One region of the Halomonas sp. C22 genome, then DNA from elsewhere that is predicted to be linked to it. Evidence: predicted binding sites of a transcription regulator. Region 1 holds the regulator's gene; each other region holds the start of a gene.
What was found. Region 1 encodes FNR, which switches genes on or off when oxygen is low (the NO sensors DNR and NnrR bind a similar motif). Its sites were predicted from a motif close to TTGATNTANATCAA; they were not measured.

Region 1 (7,604 bases):
GGCGCAAATGAGCGACCTGGTAGACAGGTTGGACGCGAGGTTTGGGCTCTCCAACGCTCCTGACCGCGATTACGCCATCGAGATCGACCCCCGTGAAGCAGATGTCTTTACCCTGCGCCACCTGCAGTCGCTGGGTTTCAATCGCCTCAGTCTAGGCGTCCAGGACCTGAACCCTAGGGTACAGGCGGCCATCAACCGCGTGCAGCCCAAGGTCATGACCGAAACCCTGATGGACGAAGCACATCGGCTGGGCTTTCGCTCCCTCAATCTGGATCTGATTTACGGGCTACCGTTTCAGACCGAGCAGAGCTTTGCCGACACGCTTGGCCAGGTCATCGACCTCAACCCGGCCCGCTTGTCGGTGTTCAATTACGCCCACATGCCCAGCCGCTTTGCCCCCCAGCGGCGCATCAGCGAGACAGACCTGCCCAGCGCCGACGAGAAGTTGGCGATCCTGCGCACCACCATCGAGATGCTCACTCAGGCAGGCTACGTGCATATCGGCATGGACCACTTTGCCCGCCCGGACGACAGCCTCGCCCAGGCACAGCGCCAGGGCACTCTGCAGCGTAACTTCCAGGGCTACTCCAGCCACGCCCAGTGCGACCTGATTGGCCTGGGCGTTTCGGCCATTTCCCGTATCGATGATCTGTATGCCCAGAACCCCACCCAGCTGGCCGCGTATGAAGCGGCATTGGATGAAGGTCGGCTGGCAACCGTCAAAGGAGTACGTTTAAATAAGGACGACCTAATACGGAGAGACGTCATCGAGCGCCTGATGTGCGATATGGAAATTGACCTGGCCAGCGTTGGCCAACGTTGGCACATCGATCCTCCCGTCTACTTCGCCAGCGCGCTGGAGCGCCTGCAGCCCGCCGAGCGGGATGGCCTGCTGCAGCGCGAAGGGAACCGCCTGCGGGCAACACCGACCGGGCGGCTGCTGATTCGCCACCTGGCCATGGCGTTCGATGCGCGCCTGCAAAGCCAGTCATCGCAACGCTACTCGAAGATCGTATAAACGGCACCTTGAGACATCCATCCCCTGACCCTATGATGGCTAATGAAAAGGGAGAACAACATGCCATATCCTGCCAGCCAACGGCGTTCACTGCTGCAAGGGGCGCGCTGCCAGACCTGCAGCCTCAGCTCGCTGTGCCTACCGCTCGCCCTGGAGCTGGAGGATATGAGCCAGTTCGACGCCATCATCCGCCGCCGCGCACCGCTCAAGAAGGGCGAACCGCTGTTTCGCCAGGGCGATGCGTTCACCAGCGTCTATGCGGTACGTTCCGGCAGCCTGAAACAGGTGACCAGCGAAGGCAACGGCAACGATCAGTTGACCAACTTCTATCTGCCCAGCGAGCTGGTGGGGTTGGATGGTATCGATGAAGAGCAGTATCCCGGCAGCGTGATCGCCCTGGAAACCACCGCAGTGTGCGAGATTCCTTTCGACCGCCTGGACACCCTATCGGAAGAGCTGCCGGAGCTGCGCGGCCAGCTTTACCGCAGCATGAGCAAGGAGCTGCGTGATGATCGGCGCATGATGCGCCTGCTATCGCGCAAAACCGCCGACCAGCGGCTGGCCAGCTTCCTGATTACCCTCTCTGATCGCTTCCGGCGACGCGGCTACTCGCCCTACAGCTTCCGGCTCTCCATGTCTCGCGCCGACATGGGGAACTACCTGGGGCTGGCCGTCGAAACCGTCAGCCGTATCCTGAGCCGCTTTCAGCAGCAGAACGTGGTGGCCGTCTCGGGCCGAGAGGTCAATATTCTCGACCTGCAGCGGCTCATCACCCTGGCCGAAGAGGAGGAGCAGGCAATCAGCTCACGTTGAACGCCTGAATCCGCCCTTCCATCAGCGCCGCCTGTTTGGCTTCCAGCCCGACGAAGTCGAACAGCGCCCGGTCGGCCAATTGGGAAGGCGCCACATTGGTGACGGCCTTGAACATGCTCTCCAGCCGCCCCGGGTGCTTCTTGTCCCATTCGGCCAGCATGTCCTTGACGATCTGACGCTGCATGTTGGGCTGCGACCCGCACAGGTTGCAGGGAATGATCGGAAACTCCATCAGCCGTGAGAATTCGGCAATGTCCGCTTCCTTGCAGTAGGCCAGGGGGCGGATCACGATGTTCTTGCCGTCGTCGGACAGCAGCTTGGGCGGCATGGCCTTCAAGGTCCCGCCAAAGAACATGTTGAGAAACAGCGTCTCGAGGATATCTTCCCGGTGGTGGCCCAGGGCAATCTTGTTGGCGCCGATCTCCTCGGCAAACCCGTAAAGTGACCCGCGACGCAGCCGCGAGCAGAGCGCGCAGGTGGTCTTGCCTTCCGGGGTTTTCTCCTTCACCACCGAATAGGTATCCCGCTCCAGAATGTGGTACTCCACACCCAGCTTATCAAGGTAACGGGGCAACACGTGCTCGGGAAAGCCCGGCTGTTTCTGGTCGAGATTGACTGCCACCAGGGAAAAATTGACCGGCGCATTGCGCTGCAGATTGCGCAGGATTTCCAGCATGGTGTAGCTGTCCTTGCCACCCGACAGGCATACCATGACCCGATCACCCTCATCGATCATGTTGTAATCGATGATGGCGTTGCCCACTTCACGACGAAGACGCTTCTGCAACTTGTTGAATTCGCGCTTCTGTTTGGCATCCTGAAGTTCAGGCTGCTGTTCAGACGCCGCATTGGTGGCACGCGTCGCCGAGGAGGGGTCGAAAAAGTCAGGTGATAACATGGTCGTTGTACTGCCGATGGGTGAAGGAGCAGCGGCTATTCTACAAGACTCGCAGGCGCGACCCAATACAAACCCATCGTCGGCCTCTGGCCACACCGAGCGGCAGCGCGTCGGCTCACACCGTGAAAAGGCGCTCACTCTGCAGGCGCTGATAGAGCAGCGCCGCCGCCGTGGCCTCGCTTTGCACCGAGGGCCAGGCCAGCGGCAAAGACCAGCATGACAGCGCTTCGTTGATGCTCGGGCCGACCTCTGCCTGGGGATGCAAGCGGCGTAGCTGACGAGCGTGCAGCCTAGCCAGATCGACTTGGGCATTGGGTAGCCCAAACCCCAGCGTGGCTTTGAACATCCGACCAAGCGGCGCCAGCAAGGTATCCAGCTGCCACCCCACCACTGGCCGATTGCCGATGAACTCCGCCAACGCTTCGACCCGGTCTCCCGAGTCAACTGACGAAGCAGGTGCGTCGTCTCGCTCCTGACGATAAGGCATGTATTCGCCTTTCATGGTCAGCGTGTCGCTCCAGGCATGGCTGGTCAACACCCGGCGCGGCGTCAATACGACAGCGGCCATGCGCAGCTCGCCCGGGCGAGCCTGGCTTTCACGGCACGCCAGCGCCACCGCTTCTTCGCCCATATAGGGCTGAAACAGCCAGCCATGCGGCGTATCCGCGAACCGCCGTCGATCGCTTTCACGCTGCACCAACGTTCTCAGTGAGCCGCTCAAGAGACCCACGTGCCTATCCAATAGCCGCATTCCACTCACGAATACTCCAGATGATAACGATGGGACAGCCGCTGCTTGAAGTCCTTGACGATGTGCAGCGCCTCGCGCAGCAGGTCGCGCTCCAGCGACGATAGTTCCTGAACCACGACTCGGTTGGTGCGCTTGCCGGTATCGGCATCGCGGGCGCCCGCGCTTTTCAGCTCCTGCAACTGCTGCTTAAGACGCAATTCGGTAAACAGCGCCAGCGCCTCACCCAGGTCGTCGGCAAAGCGGCGGTCCAGGCGGCCGTCGGCGGCCAGCGCATCGAGCCGATCCAGCGTAGAGGTCGCCTTGATGCGCCGCTCCAGCGCCATGGTGCGCACCCCATGAACAATCGGAAAAATGCCGCCTTTCTTGATATCGATGCCGTGCTGGGGCTTTTTCAGCGAGCCAAACAGCGTCAACGGCGTCGAGAAACGCAGCGCTGCGCGGGCGAAATAGGAGAGCAGCAGCTCATCATGGGAACAGCGCGCAAACAGCGCCTCACGCACACGGTCCAGCAGCGCGGGGTTGCCCGCGACGCCGTGAGCATCCAGCAAAATGGCCAGCTTCATCAGGCTGTCGCCATCCCGGGCCGACACCCACCTGGCGATGTTCGACTCCCACGTCGACACCGTGCCCACCCACTCAGGGTTACACACCATGATGTTGCCAGGGCACGGCGGGTAGCCCAGCTGCACCAGCGTCTCTGACAGGGTGTTCATGCACTCGGCCACGTCCGGCCACTGGCAGTCGTCGGCCAGAATCAACCCGTTGTCCTGGTCGGTCTTGAGAATCTGCTCGCCACGGCCCTCGCTGCCCATGACCATCAGGCAGCTTTGCGGGTGATACTGCTCGGGTACGGTCAAGGCCCACGCCTTGCTCATGATGCGGCCATTCAACGCGGCCAGCAGGTCCATGGCAAAACGCAGCTTGACGCCCTGGGCCATGAGCGCCTTGACCAGCTCGGGCGTGCGCTGACTGGCCGATGCCAGGGTAGGCAAGCTATCGGCTTGCTCCACTTGCAAGCTGACCACATAGCTACGGCTGGAGAAGAACCCCAGTACGTCCGTCAGCTCTACGACCCCTTGCACCCTGCCCTCCTCCATCACCACGACGCGTGATACTTGATGGCGGGTCATGGTGATCAAGGCTTCGAACAGATATTGCCCGGGGGCCACAGTGACGAGTGCAAGGTTGGCCAACGCAGCCACCGGGGTGTCCAATGAAGTGCTATCGAGGACCAGACCGTTGAGCAAATCCGTTTTGGTGACCATGCCTGGGCCGCGTTCGGTGGCCACCAGCAGGCTGTCGGCATGACTTTCATTCAACTGTCGGACGGCCTGTTGAATGGACGCCTGGGCATCCATCATCAGCGGTTGACGCATGCACTCGCTGACGCGGGCCAGCATGAACCCCGCCATGGTGACTCCCCCATCGGCACGCTTCTCGGTCAACAGGCGCGCCTTGTGAGACAGCGACTGCTTGAAAAACTGCTCGAACGCCGGGTAGTGTCGGCACAGCTGGCTGAACAGCGCCTTGGGCATGACATAACACAGACATTCGTCTTCAGCCTGAAAACGGTAGCGGCTCTTGCCATTCAAAATGCTGATCGCGCCGAACAGGTCGCCCGCCGTATAGTGACCGATACGGGCGCTGGCGGCAGGCAGCGTCGGATCCAGCTCGGCCACTTCGCCCTTGTGGATCAAGAACACCGAAACGCCCGGCTGGCCCATTTCCAGAATGATTTCGTCACGCTCGAAAAACGCCAGGTCCATGCCCCGACGCACGTGATCTCGGCCATCCTCGTCCAGCAGGGTAAATGGCAGTTGAGACAGCTCTACTTCTACCATGTAGCAACCTCGATCAAGCGCCTTGTATCGCGCCACGCAATGGCTTTTGTGATTATTGTTGACCTGTCACTCTCTTTGACCTGCTTTGCAACCTGCTACTTTACGCTATAAAGCTAACGTCTTAACGACCTTGGTTTAGCGACTAAAGTCGCGCTTTTCCATTTCTTCTTTAAAGCTCTTTGGTCACTTTTACCAAGGTAGCAAACATTGGTTTAGCCAGAGCTATAGACCATTGTCCCATCGTCATGCCTCACCCTGCGAAAAAGATCGCTTATTCTCTAAAAAACAGCAAGATATAAAAAAAAATCCAGACCAGACAAAGCCGCCCACGGGGCGTGATACCAAAGTCTGGGATTTATTTTTTGCATTTATTGCCCAGTATTATTAGCGAGTCATACAGGGTTAAAGCACACCACCCTAGCCATGTACCCAGAGCCGCTGACAACAACTCGAGAACACCTCAACGCTGACGGCTTAACAACAATAAGGTGACGTGCCTGGTAACGCCATTCAATGAGTCCACCACCGTCGGTATCTCTTGTCTGCGTTGCCCTGATGGATCACACGCTATCTTGAGTTCACTTTCCAACCCTAAAAATCACAACTGGAGAGCAACACAATGGCAGACGACAAGACCAATGCTGCTGAGTACTGGAAGGCCAACGTACGCCTGATCTTCGGGTGCATGTTCGTCTGGGCCTTCGTCTCTTACGGATGCGCCATCCTGTTCCGCCCCCTGCTGGCCAGCATTTCCGTTGGCGGAACGGACCTGGGTTTCTGGTTCGCTCAGCAAGGCTCCATTCTCACCTTTATCGGCCTGATCTTCTTCTATGCCTGGAGAATGAATCAGCTCGACAAGAAATTTGGCCTGGGGGAGTAAGCAAGCATGAGCCAATTTGCCATTAACCTTTTGTTCGTAGGCGCGTCGTTCGCGCTCTATATCGGCATTGCGATATGGGCACGGGCCGGGTCTACCAAAGACTTCTACGTGGCGGGGGGCGGCGTTCACCCCATTACCAACGGTATGGCCACGGCTGCCGACTGGATGTCTGCCGCGTCGTTCATCTCCATGGCGGGCCTGATTGCCTCGGGCGGCTACGCCAACTCCACCTTCCTGATGGGCTGGACAGGCGGCTTCGTTATTCTGGCGATGCTGCTGGCACCTTACCTGCGCAAGTTCGGCAAGTTTACCGTGCCGGACTTCATCGGTGAGCGCTTCTACAGCCGTACCGCCCGCGTGGTGGCGGTGGCGTGTCTGATCATCGCATCGGTGACCTACGTCATCGGCCAGATGACCGGCGCTGGTGTGGCATTCTCTCGCTTCCTCGAAGTGCCCAGCACCTGGGGTATCTGGATCGCCGCTGCCATCGTGTTCATGTACGCCGTATTTGGTGGCATGAAAGGCATTACCTACACCCAGGTGGCCCAGTACATCGTACTGATCGTGGCCTACACCATTCCTGCGGTGTTCATCGCCATGCAGCTGACCGGCAATCCGATCCCGATGTTCGGCATGTTCAGCACCCACACCGAGTCGGGCGTTCCGTTGCTGCAAAAGCTGGATGACGTCGTCAACGCGCTGGGCTTCCGCGACTACACCGCAGATGTGGACAACAAGCTGAACATGGTGCTGTTCACCCTGTCGCTGATGATCGGTACGGCGGGCCTGCCCCACGTCATCATTCGCTTCTTCACGGTACCCAAGGTGGCTGACGCTCGCTGGTCTGCCGGCTGGGCGCTGGTGTTCATCGCTCTGCTTTACCTCACCGCTCCTGCGGTGGCCTCCATGGCGCGCTTGAACCTGATGACCACCGTCTATCCCGAAATGACCGGGCAGGTAGAAGACTACGAGATGGCAGCGTCTGAACCCCTGCTCTACGAAGATCGTCCGGCCTGGTTCAGAACCTGGGAAGATACCGGCCTCATCACCTTCAATGACCTGAACAACGATGGCCGTATCCAGTTCTACAACGACGCCGACACAACATTCGCAGCCACCGCCGAATCGCGCGGCTGGGAAGGCAACGAGCTGAACGTCAACAATGACATTCTGGTACTGGCCAACCCGGAGATTGCCAACCTGCCCGGCTGGGTGGTCGGCCTGATCGCCGCGGGGGGTATCGCTGCCGCCCTGTCCACAGCTGCGGGCTTGCTGCTGGCGATCTCCTCGGCCATCAGTCATGACTTGATCAAGAACACCATCAACCCCAACATTTCCGAGAAAAACGAGATGCTGGCGGCACGGATCTCGATGGGGGGTGCCATTCTGCTGGCTACCTATCT
Region 2 (7,604 bases), on a different contig from region 1:
CGGCTGCTCAATCACTCCCTGGATCATCACTGGGATGCACGCCTGGTCAAGCGCTATGGCCTGCTGAACGTCGACGCCGCGCGCCAGCTGGCCAAGGCGCAGAAATGGCTGCAAGAGCGCCCCAACGACCCGGAACTGCTGCTGGCCTGTGGCCGCCTGTCACTGCGGGTTGGCCAGTGGGAAAAGGCGCTTGAGTATTTCGAGGCCAGCCAGCGCCAGCGCCCGAACGGTGAGGTCTGTGCCGAGCTTGCACGCCTGTACGCCAGCCTGGGCGAGCACAACAAGAGCCAGCTCTACTACCGGCACAGCGTGGATATGCTGGCTAAGTCACTGCCTTCGCTTCCGCAACCAAGCGATGCCAATGACAGCAAGCAAAGTGAGCCAAACAAAGCGGTTAAGAAAAGCGCTTAACGCTGTTAAAAAGCTACCACCGAAAAGGGTGCCCAACCGGCACCCTTTTTATCGTTAACGTATTTTGCTACTCGCTAGACAAGTACAGCTTCTAGCGCGGCACGATAGCCTTGCACGCCCAACCCCGCAATCACGCCATCGGCGCGTAGCGATACATAGGAGTGGTGCCGAAAGGCTTCGCGTTTGTGCACATTCGATAAGTGCACTTCAATCACTTTGCCATCAAAGGCATTGAGGGCATCAAGAATGGCCACTGAGGTATGCGTATAGGCGGCTGGGTTGATAATAATCGCTTGGGTGCCATCAAGGCGGGCGGCGTGAATAGCATCAATCAAAGCGCCTTCATGATTACTTTGAAAGCAGGTGATGTCCCAATCTGCCATCACTGCTTTCTCTCGCAGCATGTTATTCACGTCGTCTAACGTTTCGTACCCGTATATTTCGGGCTGGCGAGTGCCCAGCAAATTTAGATTAGGGCCATGAAGCACCACTACTTTTCCCTGACTCATTCTCTTTTCCACCCAGCACGTTGGCGTATGAATTAACGATACTGCCTGTTCTATCACTTAACCCGCGCACTGCGCCAGCGCCCGTTCAAGCGAGGCGTGCTGGCGCTGGGTAAAAAGCCGCTACTGCTCGGCGTAGACACCGCTTTCTAGCTCTAAATGCGCAGCCCAGGAAACGATATCAGACATGCCTAACGTGGCGGCACCTATACGGGGGCTCATATCCGGCAGCTCGTGGGCGATGCCTTTGTGGCAATCGATACAGGTCGACTCACCCGAAGCAAGGTTGGTGGAGTGGGCACGGGCGGCACGCGTGCTTTGCTGGGTAAAATCCATCGAGTCAAATTCGTGGCAGTTACGGCACTCTAGCGAGTCATTGGCCTGTAGCCGCGACCATTCACGTTCGGCAAGCTGGCGGCGCTTTGCCTCAAACTGCTCTTCGGTGCGAATAGAGCCAAACACCCAGCCCCATACTTCTTTAGAGGCCTCCATTTTGCGCGCCACTTTATGCGTCCAGCTGTGGGGAACGTGGCAATCTGAGCAGGTCGCCCGCACTCCAGAACGGTTGGAGTAGTGAATGGTGGTTTTGAGCTCCTGCATCGGGTTGCGCTCCATTTCATGGCAGGAGGTGCAAAACTGCTCGGTGTTGGTTACTTCCATGGCCGTGTTAAAACCGCCCCAGAAGATAATGCCGGCGATAAAACCGCCTAGGGTTAAAAACCCTAGGCTGTAGTGAACACTCGGGCGGCTTAAAATACGCCAGTAGCGGGTGAAAAAGCGTTTCATTGCCCACCCTCCTGGCGCTCACGTAGCGCCTCGGTCATTACCTCTTCCACGGACTGAAAGCGATTGGGAACCAGCGGTTCGGCATCGGTTTTAGGCACGTGGCACTGGGTGCAGAAGTAACGGTCCGGCGATACGGCGGCCAACACCTGCTTATGGCGATCCATAAAGTGGGTAATGCTCACCATAGGCGCGCCCGCGCTGACGGCCTGTTCACGGCTATGGCAGTTTAAGCACTGGTTAACGCGCATATCGACTTGATAATCGCGAATTGAGTGCGGAATCACCGGCGGTTGCTCTGGGTAATTGCGCACTTCACGGCCGCTATCACGCGGCTCGCCGGCGATAGGCGCTGCGGGCTGAGTCTGGCTAATGGTGCCACCAGGGCGTAAGCCATCCGGAGCCGAGGCATCGCGTGTTTCATCTGCACTGACCGTGCTTCCCAGCAAAGCCATGAATAAACAGAGAGGAAAAAGCCATTTCATGATTGTTCTCCTTAGTCTGTTTACGCCAGATTGACGAGATCAAGGCGCACCGCGCACTTCTTGAAATCGGTCTGTTTGGAAATGGGATCAGTTGCATCCAGCGTGACCTTATTGATCAAGTAGGAGGCATCAAAAAAGGGCACGTACACCAAGCCGCGGGGCGGCTTAACCCGCCCTCGGGTTTCTACCCGCAGGTTCACATCGCCACGCCGGCTGGCCACTTTAACCTCGCTTCCCCGCCGGAACCCTTCGGCTCGGGCATCTTCTGGGTGCATATACAACAGCGCGGCAGGCACTGCCCGGTGCAGCTCTGGCACGCGGCGGGTCATGGAGCCGGTGTGCCAATGCTCCAACACGCGCCCGGTGCAGAGCCAATAAGGGAAGTCGGCGTCAGGTGCCTCGGGGGGTGGCTCGGCCGGTACGGCGAAAATTAACGCGCGATTGTCGGGCTTACCGTAGAACTGCCAGCCGCTGCCTGGCTCTACATAGGGGTCAAGCCCCTCTCGGTAGCGCCATAGGGTTTCCTGGCCATCCACCACCGGCCAGCGCTTGCCACGGCTGGCGTGGTACGCATCAAAGTTATCCAAATCCTTGCCTTTGCCGCGGCCAAAGCGGGCGTACTCTTCAAACAACCCTTTTTGGATATAGAAGCCGAAATCGTCTGCCTCGGCGTTGGCGTAGCCCTCTTCCATGTCGGAGGTGGGGAACTGGTCAACCTGGCCATTGGCGAACAGTAAATCAAACAGGGTTTTGTCGCGCATCTCTGGGGCGGCTGCCAACAACTCCTCGGGCCATACGTCAGCCACGCGGATGCGCTGGGAAAGCGCCACGGTCTGCCATAAGTCTGAACGCGCTTCGCCAGGGGCATTGACCAGCTGATGGAAAAACTGGGTGCGCCGCTCGGAGTTACCAAAAGCCCCTTCTTTTTCCACCCAGGACGCTGCAGGCAAAATCAAATCCGCCGACTGGGCTGAAACGGTGGGGTAGATGTCGGAGACCACCACAAAGGCTTCAGGGTTACGCCAGCCGGGCAGAATTTCCTGCATGACGTTGGCACCCGCCTGCATATTATTCGTCACCTGGGTCCAGTAAACCTTGATGTCACCGTCTTTAAGGCGGCGGCTTTGGGCCACTGCATCAAAGCCCACCCATGAAGGAATGGTGCCTTCGGGCAGCTTCCAGATTTTCTCCGCATCGCGGCGATGGTCAGGATTAGTAACCACGCGGTCGGCGGGCAGGCGGTGGGCGAAGGTACCCACTTCCCGCGCCGTGCCGCAGGCAGAAGGCTGCCCGGTGAGCGAGAAAGGACTGTTACCCGGCTCGGAAATTTTGCCGGTCAGCAGGTGGAGGTTATAAATCAGGTTATTAACCCACACCCCGCGGGTATGCTGATTAACCCCCATGGTCCAGAAGGTCATCACCTTTTTATCGGGGTCGGCATACAGTTCTGCCAGCGCCTCAAGATGGTTTTCAGAGACGCCGGATTCCCGCGCTGCCCGCTCTAAGGTGTAGGGCGCGACATAGTCCGCGAACGCTTCAAAGCTCATGTCCGTCCAGCTGTTGGCATCATCGGCGTTCTCCGCTGCCTGTTGCAGCGGGTGCTCGTCGCGCAGGCCGTAGCCGATGTCATCAGCACCCCGGGCAAAGTTGACATGCTTATCAACAAATGACTGGTTTACCCGGCCGGTCTGAATAATATGGTTGGCGATGTAGTTAAGGATCACGATATCCGCATGAGGCGACATGACCATGGGTATATCGGCCAACTCAAAGCTGCGATGCTCGAAGGTCGACAGCACGGCGACCTTTGTGTCTGGGAAGGAAAGCCGCCGGTCGGTAACGCGGGTCCAGAGCACCGGGTGCATTTCGGCCATGTTAGAGCCCCACAGCACAAAGGCATCCGCGTGTTCGATATCGTCATACACGCCCATGGGCTCATCCGAGCCGAAAGTGCGCATAAAACCATACACCGCTGAGGCCATACAGTGGCGGGCGTTGGGGTCGATATTGTTCGAGCGCAGCCCGGCTTTAAATAGCTTGCTGGCCGCGTAGCCTTCCCAGATCGTCCACTGGCCAGAGCCAAACAGCGCGACGCTCTCTGGGCCATGTTCACGAATGGCGCTGGTGATTTTTTCCGCCATAAGGTCGAGCGCTTCATCCCAGGAGACCGGCTCGAAATCGCCATCTTTCGCGTATTGGCCGTTTCGCTTACGCAGCAGCGGCTGGGTTAAGCGATCCTCTCCGTAAAGAATTTTGGAAAGAAAGTAGCCTTTAACGCAGTTAAGCCCCCGGTTAACTTCGGACTGGTTGTCGCCGTGGGTCGCCACGATTTGGCCTTCATAGGTGCCTACCATGACGCTGCAGCCGGTGCCGCAAAAGCGGCACGGGGCTTTATCCCACTGCAGGCGGTTCATATCCGCATGGGTAATGAGATTGCTGGCACCTGCGGGAATCGACATCCCTGCCGTGGCAGCAGCCACCGCCGCGGCATTCGCCTTTACAAATTCTCGGCGTGTTAGTTTCATTGTTCCCCCTCCTGTACGTGCGGCTCATCTGCAGCCTGGGCATCGACAACTTCGTGATAAACAAACGCAGCGTCAATAACGCCAGGCTGCTCGCGTACGTGATCCATTAAAGCCAATAGCTGTTGTTCGTCGGTATGTTCAGCGACCACCACAAGCTTTCCGGCCGCGTCTTCTCCCCTTACTTCCCCAACGGTATTTTGGGTAATCCACGCCGTCGTCTGTGTCAGCGCGTCGGGCCGCACATGAACGATAAAGCTAATAATGTGCAGCAGTTGATCAGACATAAGCGGTATCTTTTTCTTTTGTTAATAGTGAAATCGCCTGATTAGGGCAGGCGGAGTAGCAGGCACCGCAGCCGGTGCAGCTTTCTAGATGAATATCGGGTTGCGGCGGCCGGCCACCGGGTTTCAGCGGAAAGCGGATTGCGCTCCATTCACAGGCGTCCTGGCAGCTTTGGCAATGAATGCCGGCCAGTGCCAAGCAGTGCGGCTGCACTTCGGCGTGCCAAGGAAAGGCTTCGCTAATGCTATCGGCTGGCTGTATCGCCTGTGGCTCGCATACCGTGGCGCAATCACCACACAGCGAGCAGCCCTCTTGGGCAAAGCTAAGTTCAGGGTAGCCACCGCCACCGCGGCTCAAAATGCCTTCCGGGCACGCATCAATACAGGCGTTGCAGCCGGTGCACAGGTCGAGAAAGGAAGCTCTGCTCCAGGGCGGCCGACGCACATCATCACGCCCTGACAAGCGGCGAAAAAGATTGCGCCGATTATTATTGTTATCCGTGCGCGTCATGAGCATTCCTGCGTTAAAAGAATGTTAACCGCTTTATTTAGCAGCGGTTAACACCTTTAAAGTGATCAGATAGAAGCTTGTGACACTGCTATAGCGGCGGGCCAGGGGGGCCTGCAAACATTTGATACATCCACACCAAAAAGCCATAGCCCCCCACCACCGCTACGGCCAAAATGGGAAAGAGCAACACGACAATAAACAGAAAAAGCCCTCGTTCTTGACGCTTGAGGGGCGCTTCCTCTTCTATTATTGGATGAGATTTTTTTGACATAGATAACTCCACAGGGGAAGAACACACCGCTGTAGATGTGTATTAAAATAGTTATATTTAGAGCGTAGCAACTAAGCCTGATTTGTCACTTGATCTAGATCAATTTTTCCAAGTTCGTCACTATATCGTTTGGTACTAACTTAATACCCACGAAGGCCTTCCTTATGCAGATTCACCCCTTATGACGCTTCCGCTTTATGTTGGCTTGCCCATGTGGGCCAATCAGGATTGGCAGGGCAGCCTCTACCCGCGCCAGGCCAAAACCGACCTGCTGAGCGACTACGCGGCAGTGTTTTCCAGCGTCGAGGGCAATACGACGTTTTACAGCGGTGCACCCAAATCCGACACCATCGCTGCTTGGGCCCGCCAAGCCCCAGCGCACTTTCGCTTTTGCTTCAAACTGCCGGCGAGCGTGACGCATGACCAGCGCCTCGGCAGTTTAGCGTCTGCCTGGGAGTTTATAGAGGCACTGACGCCGCTCCATGACCGGCTTGGTCCAACCATGGTCCAACTACCGCGTGATTTCGGCCCCTCAGAGTTACCTAAACTCGAAGCATTGCTCGCCCACTGGCCAGCGCATCTGCCCTGCGCCGTGGAGGTGCGCCACCCTGTTTTTTTCCACAAGGGTGAGGAGGAGAAAGCCTTCAACCAATTGTTGATAACTTATGGCGCCAACCGTGTGATGCTCGATGTGCGCCCCGTGTTCTCGACCCCTGCCAATGGCCATGCAGGTCTCGCTCACGCTCAGCAGGAAAAGCCGAAACTCCCGCTACACGTGCTTTCCACGGCAGAGCAACCGATCATTCGCTTCATTGGCCATATTGACAAAGCCATCAATACTCGCTACTTCGAGCCGTGGGTAGACCGCCTCGCCCTGTGGATAAGTCAGGGGAAAAGCCCTTTCTTATTTGTGCATACAGCCGATAACCGAGCGTCGCCAGAGATGGCTCGACACCTGTACCACGCCCTCCAACGGCGCATTTCACTACCGGCTCTCGAGCCTTTTGCTGACGAAAAGCAGAGCCAGCTATTCTAAGGCCTCTTTTTAGACGAGCTGACTGGCAAGCCCCCCTATGATCGGATAAATTGCGCGTTCTTTCGGAAAAGCACGCTGGCAATCTTTCTATTTCCGAAAATCGGTGCAGTGCGCCGACAACGACTCATTACAATCGAACTTCACATAGGTGATTTATGGCAAAACTTGCACATGCACAGTGGTCGTCACGCATGGGCTTCGTGCTGGCGGCTGCGGGTTCCGCCGTTGGCCTGGGCAATATCTGGCGTTTCTCGTACATGGTGGGCGACAGCGGTGGCGCCGCCTTCGTACTGGTCTACCTGGCCTGCGTCGCACTGGTCGGCCTGCCCATTCTGGTCGCCGAGTGGATGATTGGCCGTCGCGGCCAGAAGAACCCCATCAACACCATGGCCGAACTGGCCGCCAACCACGGCCGCTCGAAAGCGTGGGCGCTGGTGGGGGTCAGCGGCGTCTTGGCTGCCTTTCTGATTCTCTCGTTCTACAGCGTCATCGGCGGCTGGTCGCTGAACTATACGCTGGGCTCGGTGCTCGGTAGCTTCAACGGTCTGGATGCCGACAGCATTGGCGACATCTTCAGCGGCATGCTGGGCAGCCCCTCGGCCCTGCTGCTGTGGCATACGGCGTTCATGGTATTGGTCGTCGGTATCGTGGCACGCGGGGTCACCAAAGGCCTGGAAAGCGCAGCGCGCACCATGATGCCTGCTCTGGTGGTGTTGATGCTGGTGCTGGTGGGATACGGCATGGCCAGCGGCTACTTTGGTGAAGCCCTGAGCTTCATGTTCAGCCCTGACTGGG
Region 3 (7,604 bases), on a different contig from region 1:
GTGGAACAGACCTAGCGCGGCCATGTTGGGCAGCGACAATGGGCCGGAGCGCTCGGCGGTGTCGGCTTCGCCACGGGCACAGGCGGCGGCGATGTGGCCCAGAGTATCTGACCCCTGGTCGCCAAAGGTGGCGGCATCGGGGGCGCTACCGATCCCGAAAGAGTCGAGTACCAGGACGATGGCGCGGCGCATCAGGCTTCTCCTCGGAAGGTCTCTTGCAACAGGGTGTCGGCGGTGGCGTCGGCATCGCCAATGGTGACCGCCGCACGGAGCTGAGCAGCGGCACGGGCCGCGGCCTCTTCCGTGCGGGCGTGGACGATGGCCAGCGGGCGCTGGCTGTCGACGCGGTCGCCGATTTCGACGATGTCGCTAAAGCCCACGCTGTGATCGACGCTGGCATCGTTACGCAGGCGGCCGCCGCCCAGCTCTACCACGCTCATGCCCACGGCGCGGGTATCGAAACGCTGCACGATACCGCTCTGCTCGGGGTAGACCGCTTGAACGACCGGGGCGGTGGCCAGGTAGCTGTCCGAGCGCTCCATGAAGTCGGCGGGGCCGCCCAGTTCGCGCACCATACGGGCAAACACTTCTGCCGCCGCGCCAGAGGTCAGCGCTTTGTCCAGCTTGGCGAGGGCTTCTTCGCGGTTGGCCACCAGCTTGCCCGCAATCAGCATTTCAACGGCCAGTTCGCGGGTGACCAGCATCACGCGGCTGTTGGCTCGCTCGCCGCGCAGCAGCGCCAGGGTTTCGACGATTTCTACCGCGTTACCGGCACACGGGGCTAGCGGCTGGCTCATGTCGGTGAGCAGGGCGGTGGTGGGTGTGCCTGCCTGGGTGGCCACGTTGGCGATGCTTTTGGCCAGTTCGCGGGACTTTTCCGGGGTGGGCATGAACGCGCCGCTGCCCACTTTGACGTCCATTACCAGGGCGTCCAGGCCAGAGGCCAGCTTTTTGCCCAGAATCGAGGCCGTGATCAACGGGATGGATTCCACGGTGGCGGTGACATCACGCACGCCGTAGATGCGCTTGTCGGCCGGGGCGAGGTTGCCGGTTTGGCCGATGATCGCCACGCCGGTGGATTTAACCACCTCACTGAAGCGCTCGGGGGCGGGGTAGGGGTCATAGCCGGGGATCGATTCCAGCTTGTCCAGGGTACCGCCGGTGTGGCCCAGGCCACGGCCGGAAATCATCGGTACGAAGGCGCCGCAGGCCGCGACCCACGGGCCCAGCACCAGCGATACCAGATCGCCCACGCCGCCGGTGGAGTGCTTGTCCACGATGGGGCCGGGCAGGTTGAGGGAATCCCACTGCATCACGTGGCCAGAATCGCGCGTGGCGGTGGTCAATGCCACGACTTCTTCGCGGCTCATGCCATTCAAAAAGACCGACATGGTGAAGGCGCCGATCTGCGCATCGCTGATGCGGTCATCGGCGATGCCCTGCACGAACGCCTTGATCTCTTCAGCGGGCAGCGGCTGGCCGTCGCGCTTCAGGCGAATCAGTTCTTGAGGGAGCAGCGCGTGGTGAGAAGCGTTGGACGACATTTAGTAGCCTCCGTTGGTGGGGGAGAGCAGCGCCGCGTCAGCGCCACCGTCGAGTGTGTTCAACAAGTTGCCCAGCAGGCTGGAGGCACCAAACCGGAAGTGTGCCGGGGTGACCCACTGCGGCCCCATGATGTCGGCTGCCAGCGCCAGGTACTCAGCGGCTTCTTCTGCGCTGCGTACGCCGCCGGCGGCTTTGAAGCCAACGTCTTTGCCGCTGGCCTTGATGGCCTTGAGCATGATCTCGGCGGCTTCCAGCGTGGCATTGACCGGCACTTTTCCGGTCGAGGTCTTGATGAAATCCGCGCCGCCTTCGATGGCCAGCTCACTGGCACGTTTGATCAGCGCAGGGTCCTTGAGTTCGCCGGATTCGATGATGACTTTCAGCAATGCCTGGCCACCACAGGCGGCCTTGCACATTTCCACCAGCTCGCGGCCAGTCTCTTCATCGCCTGCCATCAAGGCGCGGTAGGGGAACACCACGTCGACTTCATGAGCACCCGATGCCACGGCTTCGCGGGTTTCACGGGCCGCGCCCATGATGTCATCGCCCCCATGGGGGAAGTTGGTGACCGTGGCGATCTTGACCTGATCATCCAGCTTGTGGGCGCCCAGCGCGCGGGCTGCCGTGACGATGAACGAGGGGTAAACGCACACCGCTGCCGGGTGGCCGTAGGGGGTCTTGACCTGCTGGCACAGCGCTTCGATCACGCTGTCGGTGTCGCTGTCGTTCAGGCTGGTGAGGTCCATTAACGTCAGGGCGTGACGGGCGGCCTGGATAAGCTGGGGGGAAGCGGTGGCAGTCATGAAGTTCTCATCAATCGGTAAAAGACAAAACGGGCACTGCGTACTAAAGCAGCGCCCGTTGCGTTATCGCGTACTCGCTGCGTCAGGCGGTGAGGCTGCTCAATGCCAGGAAGAAACCGGCAATCGAGGCAGACATCAGGTTGGAGAGCGTGCCTGCCAGCACGGCTTTCACACCAAACCGGGCAATCTCCTTGCGGCGGGTCGGGGCAATGCTGCCCAGGCCACCGAGCAGAATGGCAATCGACGACAGGTTGGCAAAACCACACAAGGCAAATGACAGGATGGCCATGGTGTGAGGCGTCATCAATTGACCCGTGGCAGCCACCACCTGTTCCCCTTCAATGTAGGGAGCCAGGTTGATAAAGGCCACGAACTCGTTGACCACCAGCTTCTGGCCGATGAACGAGCCCGCCAGGGTGGCTTCTTCCCAGGGCACGCCCAGCAGGAAGGCCAGCGGGGCAAACAGCCAACCCAGAATCAGCTCCAGGCTCAATGCCTCGAAACCGAACCAACCGCCCACGCCGCCCAGAATACCGTTGACCAGCGCGATCAAGCCGATGAAGGCCAGCAGCATGGCACCCACGTTGGCTGCCAGCATCAGGCCGGAAGTCGCGCCAGAAGCCGCTGCATCCAGCACGTTGGCGGGCTTGTCGTCCTGCTCTTTCAGCTCTTCATCGACCTTGGAAACGCTGTCGCTATCTTCCACGTTCTGGGTTTCCGGCATGATCAGCTTGGCGAACAGCAGGCCGCCAGGCGCCGCCATGAACGAGGCCGCCACCAGATACTCCATGGGAATGCCCAGCGCGGCATAGCCCGCCAGCACCGAACCCGCCACGGAAGCCAGGCCACCACACATCACCGCAAACAGCTGCGAAGGGGTCATGCGGGCAATGAACGGACGTACCACCAGCGGTGCCTCGGTCTGGCCCACGAAGATGTTGGCCGTGGCCGAAAGCGACTCGGTGCGCGAGGTGCCCAGTGCTTTCTGCAATGCGCCACCCAGAATCCGGATGACCCACTGCATGATGCCGACATAGTAGAGCACGGCAATCAGCGAGGAGAAAAAGATGATGACCGGCAGGACTTTGATGGCGAAGACGAAGCCGACATTGTCCACGTCAGCCAGCCCGCCAAACAAAAAGCCGATACCGTCATTGGCGTAAACCAGCACCTGGCTGACGCCTGCCGAAATGGCCTGCAGAACGGCCTGGCCAAACGGTACGTAGAGCACGAACGCACCGATACCCGCCTGGATCGCGAAGGCACCCAGCACGGTACGCAGGCGAATCGCCTTGCGGTCATAGGAGAAAACAAGCGCAATGGCCACCAGAGTGACCATGCCAACCAGGCTCATGATGAGGGTCATGGGAGTACCTTCGGAGCGTGAGGAGTGGGAGCGATTACAGCAAGTTTAGCTTGACTGAGTAAATCATCGCGTTCTGATAGGCGTCGGGTGTACCCAGCTTGTTCTCTGAGTAGCGATACTGCACGCCGGTGGTGATCAAGTCAGACGGGTGCCACCAAAGGCTCAATGCGCCGTTGGTCCCCACGCTCCCTGCGGTACCGTTGACGTAGTTCTGGGAAAGGTAGTCGCTGTCGCGACCGAAGGTCTGCTCGTGCCAGTTGGTCACACTGAAGTTCTGGTCCAGCGCGGTGAAGTCATAGCCCGCGACCCAGCCAGCCATGTAGCCGTTCATGCCCGTATAGCCATCACTTTGAACCCTGGCAGCACCGATGAAGGGCTTGAACCACAGGCCGTTGGCGAACGTCGTGCGGTAGCCCAGGCCGAGAATCTGGTCCTGCTCGCGGCCATTGAAGCCGTAGTCGCGGAAGTCATAAACGTGGGCGTAAAGCGACAGCGGGCTGTCACCCAGGTAAATGTGCGAGGTCACTTTGCCTGCGGTACGGAAGTTGTCCTTGCCGCCACTGGCTTCGTCGAACTGGTCGTTGGTCGGGTTCTCGAAATCGAAGAAGCCGTAGAACTCGCCCCAGCTAAAGCCGACGCCGCCTTCGATTTCAACGAACGTGAAGTCGCTCTTGGCGGCATTGCTCGCCGTGCGCGCTTCGGTGCCGTTGGACCAGTCCAGGTAGTTCAGGGAAACGTTGGCAAACGACCAGTGCGGGGTCATTGGGCCACTCGCTGCGTCATTGGCAACGGCCGGGGCTGCGGCCAGCGCACCAGCCAGGAAAACGCCAGCGCCAAGCGTGACGAGCGAAGAAACGTGAGAGGGGGATAAAGCGGTCATGAAAGCCTCAACAAAGGTTGTTACGGTGCCACGAGAGGTGGCATACCGACGTTGTGGGTCGTGCGGGCTGGCGTTGATGTTAAAATTATAACATCGAGTGTTATTTTTTTAACGTTGATTTGCAAGTATTGTCACATCAACGCTGCCAGGGTGTTTCATGCGCCTCATGGCGGCAAACAGAGTGGTAGGGGAGTGGAAATTCGCGGGGCGCTGGCTCAGCATAAGCGTTACCTGAGCGCTGAAACCCGATAACAAGATGAATCACAAGGAGATGCCTGTGAATGACCGGAGTGCCCAGCGCCTGGCCATGCTGCAAGAAGCCCTGGCAGGCGGGGGAACCCTGCACCTGCGCGATGCCGCCGAGCTGTGCGGAGTGTCGGAAATGACCATTCGCCGAGACCTCGCCACACAGCCATCTCCCTTGAGCCTGCTGGGGGGGCGGCTGGTGATGGCCAGCTACCCCGGCGTGACGCCGGTCTACGACCTCACCGAGCAGCAGGCCAGCCACTACCATGTCAAACATCGCCTGTGCCAGCGTGCCGCCAGTTTCATCGACGAAGGCGACACGCTATTCATCGACTGTGGCTCCACGCTGATTCCCTTGCTGAGCCAGCTCAGCCACTTCCGCGAGCTGACCGTGGTGACCTACGCGCTTAACGTGGCCAACACGGTCGCCGCGTTGCCCAACGTGCGGCTGGTGCTGCTGGGGGGGCTGTTTCACGCCTCGTCGCAATCCTTCGGCAGCGACGGCATGCGGGACGCCATCGAACGCCTGGGCATCAACAAGGCGCTGATTTCAGCGGCAGGGGTAGACTGCGAACGTGGAGTGAGCTGTTTTCACTTCCATGAAGTAGCCCCGAAGCAAGCGGCGATTGCTACCGCCATGCAGCGGTTGCTGGTGGTCGATGCCAGCAAGTTCGGCATCGTGCGGCCCGCCTATTTTGCCTCGCTGGCCGATTTCGACGTGGTGATCACCGACGACGAACGCGCCCCTGGCCTGCTGGAAAACCATCCCGCCAGCTCCCTCAGCATCAGCGTTGCCTAAAGCGTTGCTTAACACATTTGGCCGCACCTGGGGTGCGGCAAAGCGCCTCTTTCTGATTGACGGAGATCAATAGAAAATACTTTAGTCTTAATTTATACACGCAACGTGTGGTTAAGACTCGCTACCTACCCCTCCCGGTAGCGCATACCTTTCCCGGAGCACGTCAACCCTCGACGGTTTTGGGAAATGTATGGGGTAATAGTTAGCTTGCTACTTAGCTGGCTAGTTAGCCAGCCAGCAGCAGGCTGTATCAGCCACTCTCTCACGAGACTACACCCATGCAATTACCTACCCTTTGGCGCAGACGAGGCATTCTTGTGCTCGTTGTGCTGTGCCTGCTGTTGGCGGGCTGCAGTTCTGCATTGCTGGACCCAAAGGGGCAGATTGGCGTCGAGCAGCGCTCGCTGATTCTGACCTCCTTTGGGCTGATGCTGATTGTGGTGATCCCGGTGATCGTCATGACGCTGCTGTTTGGCTGGCGTTACCGGCGCAGCAACAGCGTTGCCAAGTACCTGCCTGACTGGGCCCACTCCAATGCCATCGAGGCAGCGGTGTGGAGCGTGCCTTGCGTGATCATCGCCGTTCTCGCCTTTCTTACCTGGAAAACCTCGCACTCCCTTGACCCCCACAAGCCCATCGAAAGCAGCGTAGCGCCCATGGAAATACAGGCGGTGGCGCTGGACTGGAAATGGCTGTTCATCTACCCCGAGCAGGGCATTGCCAGTGTCAATGAAGTGGCTTTCCCGGTGGATACGCCGGTGCGCTTCAGGGTCAGCTCTGGTTCGGTGATGAATGCGTTCTTCATTCCCCACCTGGGTAGCCAGATTTACGCCATGGCGGGCATGGACAACGACGTGCACCTGATCGCCGATGAAGAGGGCGTCTACCCAGGCCGCTCCACCAACTACAGCGGAGCCGGTTTCTCCGGCATGACCTTCGACGCCCACGTGACCTCGCCAGCCGACTTCGATGCCTGGGTGGCCAACGTGCGTGAAGCAGGTCAGACCCTGAGCTACCCCGAGGGCTACAACGCCCTGGCGGCCCCCAGTGAATACCACCCGGTCGAACACTACTCGGCAGTGGCACCCGCCCTGTACGAAACGATTCTGACCAGCTTCCACGGGGGTGGCGAAGGCCACGGCGGCCATGGTGGCCACAGTGACCATGCGGCACATAGCGACGCCCTAGGTGAAGCCCACGACAGCCATGGCGAAAGCGGTGAACTCGAGAGTGCCCAGGTGGCCTCCCATCACGCTGCCTATGGCCACGTTACCAATCAGCACGCTAGCGATGAGCACGCCATGGGCGGCCATCCTGACAGCGTAGAAGCCGGGGGTTGAACATGTTTGGAAAATTGACGCTCGACGCCATTCCGTATCACGAACCGATCATCATGGTCGTGGCGGCGTTCATGGCGATTGGCGGTGCGGCGCTGCTTGGCGCGCTCACCTATTACCGCAAGTGGGGCTGGCTGTGGAACGAGTGGTTCACCTCCGTCGACCACAAGAAGCTCGGTATCATGTATTTTGTGGTGGCCCTGGTCATGCTGCTGCGTGGCTTTGCCGATGCCATCATGATGCGTACCCAACTGGCCATGGCGGCCGGGGGTGCCGCAGGTTATCTCCCTCCTGAACATTACGATCAGATCTTTACCGCCCACGGTGTGATCATGATCTTCTTCGTTGCGATGCCCATGGTCATCGGCCTGATGAACCTGGTGGTGCCACTCCAGATAGGCGCCCGCGACGTGGCTTTTCCGTTTCTCAACAACTTGAGCTTCTGGCTGTTTGCGGTCTCTGCAGTGCTGGTGAACATCTCACTGGTGGTGGGGGAGTTCGCCAAGACCGGCTGGCTCGCGTATGCGCCTTTATCGGGGATAGAGTTCAGCCCTGGGGTGGGGGTCGATTACTGGATATGGGCCTTGCAGATATCCGGGATAGGCACGACGCTCACCGGCATCAACTT
Region 4 (7,604 bases), on a different contig from region 1:
TCCCCAGGCCCCGTGGGAGTAGCCGTTGCGACACCTTTCCATAGTTTATCCACAGTCTCTTGCAGGTTTTCTGTGAATCTGTGCATAAACGCGTTGGCCATGCCTCTCGGTGGCAAGTTACACACAGAGTTGGGATAATCACGCCGACCATTCCTTATGAGTAGACTGTTTATGAGCGTCCATCAACAGCTTCAAACCGCGCTTCTCGAGCTTGAAGCCGCGATGAAAGCCGCCAACCTATGGCGAACCCCCCTTCCAGAGGCGAGTGCGTTTGCCAGTCAGGAGCCCTTTTGTGTGGATACCATGTCGCTGCCCCAGTGGGTGCGCTATGTGTTCGTGTCCCGGTTGACCGCGCTGGTAGAAGCTCAGGCGACCCTGCCCGCCAAATGTGAGGTAGCGCCCGCCATGGCCGCTTATCTGATGCAGGAAAAAGTGCGCGCCAGCGACCAGGTGCTGGTGATTCGCGCCATGGAAAGAGTCGACCAACTGGTGACAGACAACTGAACAGGTGGCCGTCAGCGCGGTGCTGTCGTGCTTCTCAACCGAACAGGCCCGGAGCTAATGCCCCGGGCCTGTTCGGTTTGATGGGTAGCTCCGTATCTTTTAGAAGCGGTAGCTGAGACCCGCCATGACCACGATGGGGTCGATTTCGACGGTGCCCGCTGCGGCGCCGTTCACCGTGGCGTCCGTATCGATGTCCAGGTACCAGGCGGCGGCGTTGAGCGCCCAGTTGTCGTCGATCAGCAGGTCGATACCCAATTGGCCTGCCAGACCCCAGGAGTCGTCCAGATCCAACTCACCAATCGCCAGCTGTTCGTCCGAGAAGCGCGTGTAGTTGATACCAGCGCCAATGTAGGGCTGAACCCGTGCCTGGGTGCCGCCCAGCGGGTAATACTGCAGCGTCAGGGTGGGTGGCAGGTGCTTGGTCGAGGCAAGGTTCTCGCCGTTCAGGGCAATGTCGTGCTTGAAGGGCAGTGCGGCCAGCAGTTCGACGCCCACCTTATCGTGAAAGCGATAGCCCAGCGTAAAGGCGAAGTCGGTCTTGTCCTGAACGTCCACCGCCAGTGCGCCGTTGGCCAAGGCGCCGTTGTCGTTTTTGGGTGTCACTTGTGCCACGCCCACGCGGGTAAAGAAGTCACCTGCGCCGTAGGCAAAGGCCTGGCTGCTGGCGGCCAGCGTTGCAGCGGCCATGCTGGCAGCGATGAGAAGAGAGGGTTTGAACGGGCGCATAATGTTGCTCCTGACCATGATGAGGGTGAGTGGTTCGCGATCCATGGCGCCACTATAACCAGCCAGAAGCGGTGCGTTATTGACCTGAGGCAAAGAGCGGTGCGCAAGCGGCCAACAATGCAAGAGACCTCCTGCAAGGCGGGGCCTTGACGAGGAGGTCTCGGATGACTGCTTGCCGATGCTCACCGCCTTCCGAAGCAGGCGGTGAGGGTGGCATGCTGGCCAAGAGCCGTGGCTAAAAATCGTCGCCAGGCGTAATGGTCAGGATCAGCGTTCGATGTGCTGGTACTCACCGGCATCGGCGGTCATGTTGCTGACGACCAGGATGGCGATGAAGGAGGCGATGAATCCGGGAATGATTTCGTAGACACCCGGGCCGCCCATGAAGGAGCCGCTCCAGCCCAGCGAAATCCAGATCATCACGGTGGCGGCACCGACGATCATGCCGGCCAATGCGCCTGCACCGTTGGTGCGCGGCCACATCAGCGCGAGGATGATCAGCGGACCAAAGGCAGCGCCAAAGCCTGCCCAGGCGTTACTGACCAGCCCCAGCACCTGCGAGTCTTCATTGGAAGCAATGATGGCGGCCACGATACCCACCAGCACGACGCACACACGGCCCACCGCCACGCACTGCTGCTCGGTGGCATTCTTGTGCAGGAACAGGCGGTAGAAGTCTTCCGTCAGCGAAGAGGAGGACACCAGCAGCTGGCTGGAGATGGTACTCATGATAGCTGCCAGCAGCGCCGCGTAGAGGAAGCCGGTGATCAGCGGGTGGAAGAGCAGATTGGCCAGCACGATGAAGATGGTTTCAGGATCCTGGATGTCCATGCCGTTACGCACTGCGAAGGCGCGACCCGCCAAGCCCAGCGACACGGCACCGATCAGCGAGACCAGCATCCAGCCCATACCGATGTTACGCGCTACAGGCACGTCTTCTTGTGAGCGAATGGCCATGAAGCGCACGATGATATGCGGCTGACCAAAATAGCCCAGGCCCCAGGTCACCGCCGACAGCCAGCCTACGAACGTCAGCCCCGTGGTCCAGGAGAGCAGCGTGGGATCGACACTGTTGAGCGTCTCCGACGCCTGTGAGAAACCACCGCCGCCGTCACCGAACAGCACCACCGCAGGCATGATGATCAAGGCCAGCATCATGATGCAGCCCTGCACGAAGTCGGTCATGCTCACGGCCAGGAAGCCGCCTACCACGGTATAGATCAGCACCACGCCGAGGGTAATGATGACGCCCATGGCGTAATTGCTCATGTCGCCAAAGTTGTACACTCCGGTGAAGGCCGTTTCGAACAGCTTGCCACCGGCTACCAGGCCCGAGGCGGTATACACGGCAAAGAAGATCACGATCACGATGGCCGACACGGTGCGCAGTGCCAGGGCACGAGTCGGGAATCGGTTGGCCAGAAACGCCGGAATGGTAATCGCGTTGCCGTAATGAATGGTCTGCTCGCGCAGACGAGGCGCGACCAGTATCCAGTTGAGCAGTGCGCCCACCAGCAGGCCAATGCCGATCCAGGCAGAGCCCAGCCCAGACACGAACATGGCCCCGGGCAAGCCCAGCAGCAGCCAGCCGCTCATATCGGAGGCCCCTGCCGAGAGTGCCGCGACCTGCGGGCTGAGAGTACGGCCCCCCAACATGTAATCTTCCGAGGAAGAGGTCGCTTTGCGCATGGCATAGATGCCGATGGCGATCATGAGCGCAAAATATCCAAGCAAGCTAATCCAAACACCAGTAGCCATAACACTTCTCCAGTTCGTCAGAACGGAGTCAGGTCACCTACGAAAGCCCGCGCGTGCTGGCCGCTCTTTCGTACATTCCTGACTCCGACAGCGTCAGCGCCTTGGCGGTGCGTGGCCAAGGCACGTTGATCTTGTTGTTAATTTCCCTGCCGGTTCGGCGTGGCCAGTGGCTGGCCACGGCTCGAGCCGTCAAGCAGGGCGCCGGAAAGGGTATGGCGGAGTATCGATGTCGAGTTCCCTGTGCCTGGTGCACGGCCTGGGAGGGCCGTGGCAGCGCAGGCAGTCACGCTATTATTGTCAACCATGAGACGGATCCTTTTCAGGAGTTCAGGTTAGTTTATGTCGATGAGCGTTCTACTCATCCCCTAGCGCCAATAGAGACGCGTTGCCACCCAGGGCGGCGGTGTTGTTGGTGATCGTCTTCTCAGTCACGAAGCGCTGCAGGTAATGCGGGCCACCCGCTTTGGGGCCGGTGCCCGAAAGGCCCTGACCGCCGAATGGCTGCACGCCGACCACTGCGCCGATGATATTACGGTTGATGTACACATTGCCTACTCGAATTTTCTGCGCTATTTCAGCGGCAAAGGATTCGTTACGGCTATGCACGCCAAACGTCAGGCCATATCCCCGTCCGTTGATGTCGTTGATCACCTTGTCGATCTCGCGGGCCTTGTAACGCACGATGTGCAGCACGGGGCCAAACTGCTCGCGGGTCAGCGCATCGATGCTGTCGATGGTAAAGGCGACCGGGGCCACGAAAGTGCCGTGCTGAGTATGCTCGGCGGTCATCGGGGTTTCGGCGACCAGCCGGTTTTCGCCCTTGAGCTTGTCGATATGTGCCAGCAGCCCTTTGCGCGCGTCCTCATCGATGACCGGGCCCACGTCGGTGCCCAAATCGCGCGGATCACCGATCCGCAGTTCGCTCATGGCGCCCTTGAGGATCTCGATGACGCGGTCGGCCACGTCATCCTGCAGGTAAAGCACACGCAGGGCAGAACAGCGCTGCCCGGCGCTCTGGAACGCTGACTGGATCGTGTCCATGACCACCTGCTCGGGCAGGGCGGTGGAATCCACGATCATGGCGTTCATGCCGCCGGTTTCCGCGATCAGGGTTGGCAGCGGCGCGTTTTCGCGGGCGGCCAGGGCGCGGTTGATGATCTGAGCCGTATCGGTGCCGCCGGTGAACACCACGCCGGTGATGCGCGGGTCGGAGGTCAGCACGCTACCCACGGTGGGGCCGTCGCCCGGCAGCAGCTGCACTACATCGCGGGGCATGCCCGCTTCGTAAAGCAGCTCGATGACGCGATGCGCGACGATGGAGGTCTGCTCGGCGGGTTTGGCCAGCACGGTGTTGCCTGCCACGGCGGCTGCGACGATCTGACCGCAAAAAATGGCCACTGGGAAGTTCCAGGGGCTGATGGCGGCAAACACGCCCTTGCCGCCCATGGATAGCCGGTTCGATTCACCGGTGGGGCCAGGCAGCTCGATGGGCTCGCCGAACGACTCTTCGGCGCGCATGGCGTAATAGCGGCAGAAATCCACGGCCTCCTTGATCTCGTCCACGCCGTCGGTGAGCAGCTTGCCACCCTCCCGGGAGCAGAGCGTCATCAGCTCGGCCATGTGCTCTTCCATCAGGTCGCCCAGGCGGCGAACGATGGCCGCGCGCTCGGCAACCGGCGTGGCATCCCAGCGCGGGAACGCTTCCCAGGCAGCGTCCAGTGCCTTGGCCGCCTGCTCCTTGCTGGTCCACTGCACGCTGCCCACGGTCTGGCGACGATCAAAGGGCGATGTCACGCGATGGGTATTGCCCGCATCTTCGGCCACGTCGAACGCCAGCAGTGGCCGGGTGGGGTACTGCTTGTCCATGAACGTGGCCATCTTCTCCATCAGCGGATAGTACTGGCTGCGGATATTGAGGTTGACGCCACGAGAGTTGCGGCGTTTCGCACCGTAGATGTCCTTGGGCAGCGGAATCCGCTTGTTGTAGAAGCTCTTCTGCTGGCGCAGGGTTTCGATGGGGTGCTTGCAGAGCGACTCCACCGGCACTTCGGGGTCGACGATCTGGTGCACGAACGAAGAGTTGGCGCCGTTTTCCAGCAGACGGCGCACCAGGTAGGGCAGCAAGTCCTTGTGGGCGCCCACCGGGGCGTAAATGCGGCAGTAGGTGCCTTTGGGGGCCCGGGCCAGGGCGGCGTCATACAGCGCTTCGCCCATGCCGTGCAGGCGCTGGAATTCGAACGGGCGGCTGTCTTGGTTGGCCAGCTCCAGAATCGTGGTCACGGTGTGCGCGTTGTGGGTGGCGAACTGCGGGAAGATGCGCCCGCGGGTGTCGTCGGAGAGCAGGAACTGGGCGCAAGCCAGGTAGGCCACATCGGTACATGCTTTGCGCGTGTAGACCGGGTAGCCATCGACCCCCAGCTGCTGCGACTCCTTGATCTCGCTGTCCCAGTAGGCGCCCTTCACCAGGCGCAGCGGAATTTCGTCGCCTTGCTGGTCGGCCAGTCGGTTCAAGTAGTGCAGAACGGGCAGCGCACGCTTCGAGTAGGCTTGCACCACCAGGCCGAAGTGGCCCCATCCTTTGGCAGCACTGCTTTGATAAATGGCGCGGAAGACCTCCAGCGAGAGCTCCAGGCGGTCTACTTCTTCGGCGTCGATGGTGACGGCCACGTCCAGCTCGCGCGCCTTGGTGACCAGCTTGATCACGGTGTCCACCAGCTCGGCCAGCACCTGCTCGCGACGGCCAAACTCATAGCGCGGATGCAGGGCCGACAGCTTGATGGACACTGAAGGTGCAGGGGTCTTGTCGCCCAGGGTCTTGCAGGCTTTGCCCACCTGCTCAATGGCACGGGCGTAGTCGTCGAAGTAGCGCTTGGCATCGGCGCGGGTGCGGGCGGCTTCCCCCAGCATGTCGTAGGAGTAGGTGTAGCCCTTGTTGAACAGCGGCTTCGAGCGCTTGAGCGCTTCGTTGATATCGCGGCCCAGCACGAATTGCTTGCCCATGATTTTCATGGCTTCCATCATCGCCCGGCGAATCACCGGCTCACCCATACGGTTGACCATGCGATTGATGAAGTGAGCAGGCTGGCCCTCTTTGGGGTGGTCCAGCTTCAGTACCTTGCCGGTCATCAGCAGGCCCCAGGTCGAGGCGTTGACCATCCAGGACTCGCTCTTGCCCACGTGGGACTGCCAGTCGGCCGGGCCAAGCTTGTCTTCGATCAAGGCGTCGGCGGTGGCGGTGTCCGGGATGCGCAGCATGGCTTCGGCCAGGCACATCAGCATCAGGCCTTCATGGGTGTCCAGGCTGTACTGCTGAAGCAGCTCGTCGATGGTATCGACGGCGGTATCCATGTTGCGCACTTCTCGCACCAGCGCGGCCGTGTTGGCTTCGATGCGGGAGAAGTCGTCCGAGTCGGCGTTCAGTACCTTGATCAGCTCGCTAACGTAGGCATCCTCATCCACGATGTAGTGGTCGCTAATACGCGCCATCAGCGTATCAAGGTCGGTTTGCCAGATGGCTGGGTCACGCATTTTCTTGGCATTAAGCATTGAGGCCCCCGTAAGACAGGTCTGAAACAGGCTGCTGAAGCGAATGGCTGGATTCACCAGCGTTTAAAAACAGTGATAGCAGGGCAGGTGCCCAGTATGTTGTCGAATGTAGAGCGCGCGCCCGTCAGTTGTATGTCGTTTTCATGGCAAAACGTGTCAAATTCTCGGCAAGAAGCGCCTGTTTACGACTTTAGTAGAGCGGTTGGCGACTTGCCAGCACCGCTCTCAACGCTGCCGGGCCATCATAGGGGAATGCCGGCCTGTGCCAGCCGAACCGAGCCTAGCGTGAGGGAGCAGCAGCAGAGGCAGTGCTCGGCGTTCCATTGGTCGTGGGGAGGGTGGCGCTGGCAGTGCCCTGGCGCAACTGGCGAGGCGACGCGCCGTAACTGCTCCGAAAGGCATGAGAGAGCGCGCTCTGGTTGGCAAAGCCGGTCTGGATGGCAATATCGGTCAAAGGCAGGCGGCTTTGCAGAATCAGCTGCCGAGCGGCGTGCAGGCGCTGTCGACGCACGTATTGCCAAGGCGACAAGCCTGTCTGGGCACGGAAGCGTTCCGAGAAGTGGGCCTCGCTCAGGCAGGCCAGCTTGGCCAGGTCGGCAACGCGCAGCTCGTCGGCCAGATGGCGGCGAATGAAACGGTCGATCTGGTGCAGGTCGATGCGCCGTTGGGCAGCGGATGGCTCTGCCCCCAGGCGGGCTTTCAACGACCCCAGCAGCGTCGCGGCCAGACGGTCCTGTTGAAAGGAGGTGGCCGAATTGTCGAATCCTCGGGCCAGCTCGCTTTCGACGAAGGTCAGGTAGTGGCGTAATGCGCTGTCCAGCGCAAAAAAACGCGGCGCATCGAACAGCGCTACCAGCTCGCGATGCTCTCCCGTCAGTGCGGGGGCGTCTTCCGGCAGGTCCAGAATCAGCTGGCGGTTATGGCCGCTGCCGGAGTAGTAATGCTCGTGATTGGCGGGCACGATACAGCCTGAAAACGCATTGACGCGTCCGCCCAGTCCCTCGATCTCGAACTCGGACGAGCCGCACAGAGTAATGACGATCTGATGAAAGTCATGGGCGTGGTGGCGG

Region 2: napE (periplasmic nitrate reductase, NapE protein) is a predicted target of FNR. The motif match lies at 5,863-5,876, and genes of this name have one in related genera.
Region 3: cyoA (ubiquinol oxidase subunit II) is a predicted target of FNR. The motif match lies at 5,696-5,709, and genes of this name have one in related genera.
Region 4: FEU76_RS16665 (OmpW/AlkL family protein) is a predicted target of FNR. The motif match lies at 1,310-1,323, and genes of this name have one in related genera.

The regions. Positions count from the first base shown of each region.
Region 1 covers NZ_VBVC01000001.1:145,118-152,721, reverse strand. The annotation lists gene hemN (oxygen-independent coproporphyrinogen III oxidase) at 1-1,018, shown strand, start outside; gene fnr (fumarate/nitrate reduction transcriptional regulator Fnr) at 1,079-1,831, shown strand; gene ttcA (tRNA 2-thiocytidine(32) synthetase TtcA) at 1,818-2,729, opposite strand; gene FEU76_RS00720 (DNA polymerase III subunit epsilon) at 2,845-3,459, opposite strand; gene FEU76_RS00715 (DUF294 nucleotidyltransferase-like domain-containing protein) at 3,486-5,321, opposite strand; gene FEU76_RS00710 (DUF4212 domain-containing protein) at 5,941-6,201, shown strand; gene FEU76_RS00705 (sodium:solute symporter family protein) at 6,208-7,604, shown strand, end outside.
Region 2 covers NZ_VBVC01000002.1:665,498-673,101, forward strand. The annotation lists gene FEU76_RS06455 (heme biosynthesis HemY N-terminal domain-containing protein) at 1-411, shown strand, start outside; gene aroQ (type II 3-dehydroquinate dehydratase) at 486-920, opposite strand; gene FEU76_RS06465 (NapC/NirT family cytochrome c) at 1,041-1,703, opposite strand; gene FEU76_RS06470 (nitrate reductase cytochrome c-type subunit) at 1,700-2,185, opposite strand; gene napA (nitrate reductase catalytic subunit NapA) at 2,206-4,710, opposite strand; gene FEU76_RS06480 (chaperone NapD) at 4,707-4,994, opposite strand; gene napF (ferredoxin-type protein NapF) at 4,987-5,502, opposite strand; gene napE (periplasmic nitrate reductase, NapE protein) at 5,591-5,773, opposite strand; gene FEU76_RS06495 (DUF72 domain-containing protein) at 5,955-6,809, shown strand; gene FEU76_RS06500 (sodium-dependent transporter) at 6,965-7,604, shown strand, end outside.
Region 3 covers NZ_VBVC01000003.1:220,910-228,513, reverse strand. The annotation lists gene FEU76_RS07760 (phosphopentomutase) at 1-192, opposite strand, end outside; gene deoA (thymidine phosphorylase) at 192-1,544, opposite strand; gene deoC (deoxyribose-phosphate aldolase) at 1,545-2,348, opposite strand; gene FEU76_RS07745 (NupC/NupG family nucleoside CNT transporter) at 2,431-3,714, opposite strand; gene FEU76_RS07740 (outer membrane protein OmpK) at 3,749-4,594, opposite strand; gene FEU76_RS07735 (DeoR/GlpR family DNA-binding transcription regulator) at 4,872-5,639, shown strand; gene cyoA (ubiquinol oxidase subunit II) at 5,918-6,979, shown strand; gene cyoB (cytochrome o ubiquinol oxidase subunit I) at 6,982-7,604, shown strand, end outside.
Region 4 covers NZ_VBVC01000011.1:47,448-55,051, reverse strand. The annotation lists gene FEU76_RS16670 (YqcC family protein) at 172-504, shown strand; gene FEU76_RS16665 (OmpW/AlkL family protein) at 604-1,230, opposite strand; gene putP (sodium/proline symporter PutP) at 1,498-2,988, opposite strand; gene putA (bifunctional proline dehydrogenase/L-glutamate gamma-semialdehyde dehydrogenase PutA) at 3,343-6,534, opposite strand; gene FEU76_RS16650 (AraC family transcriptional regulator) at 6,815-7,604, opposite strand, start outside.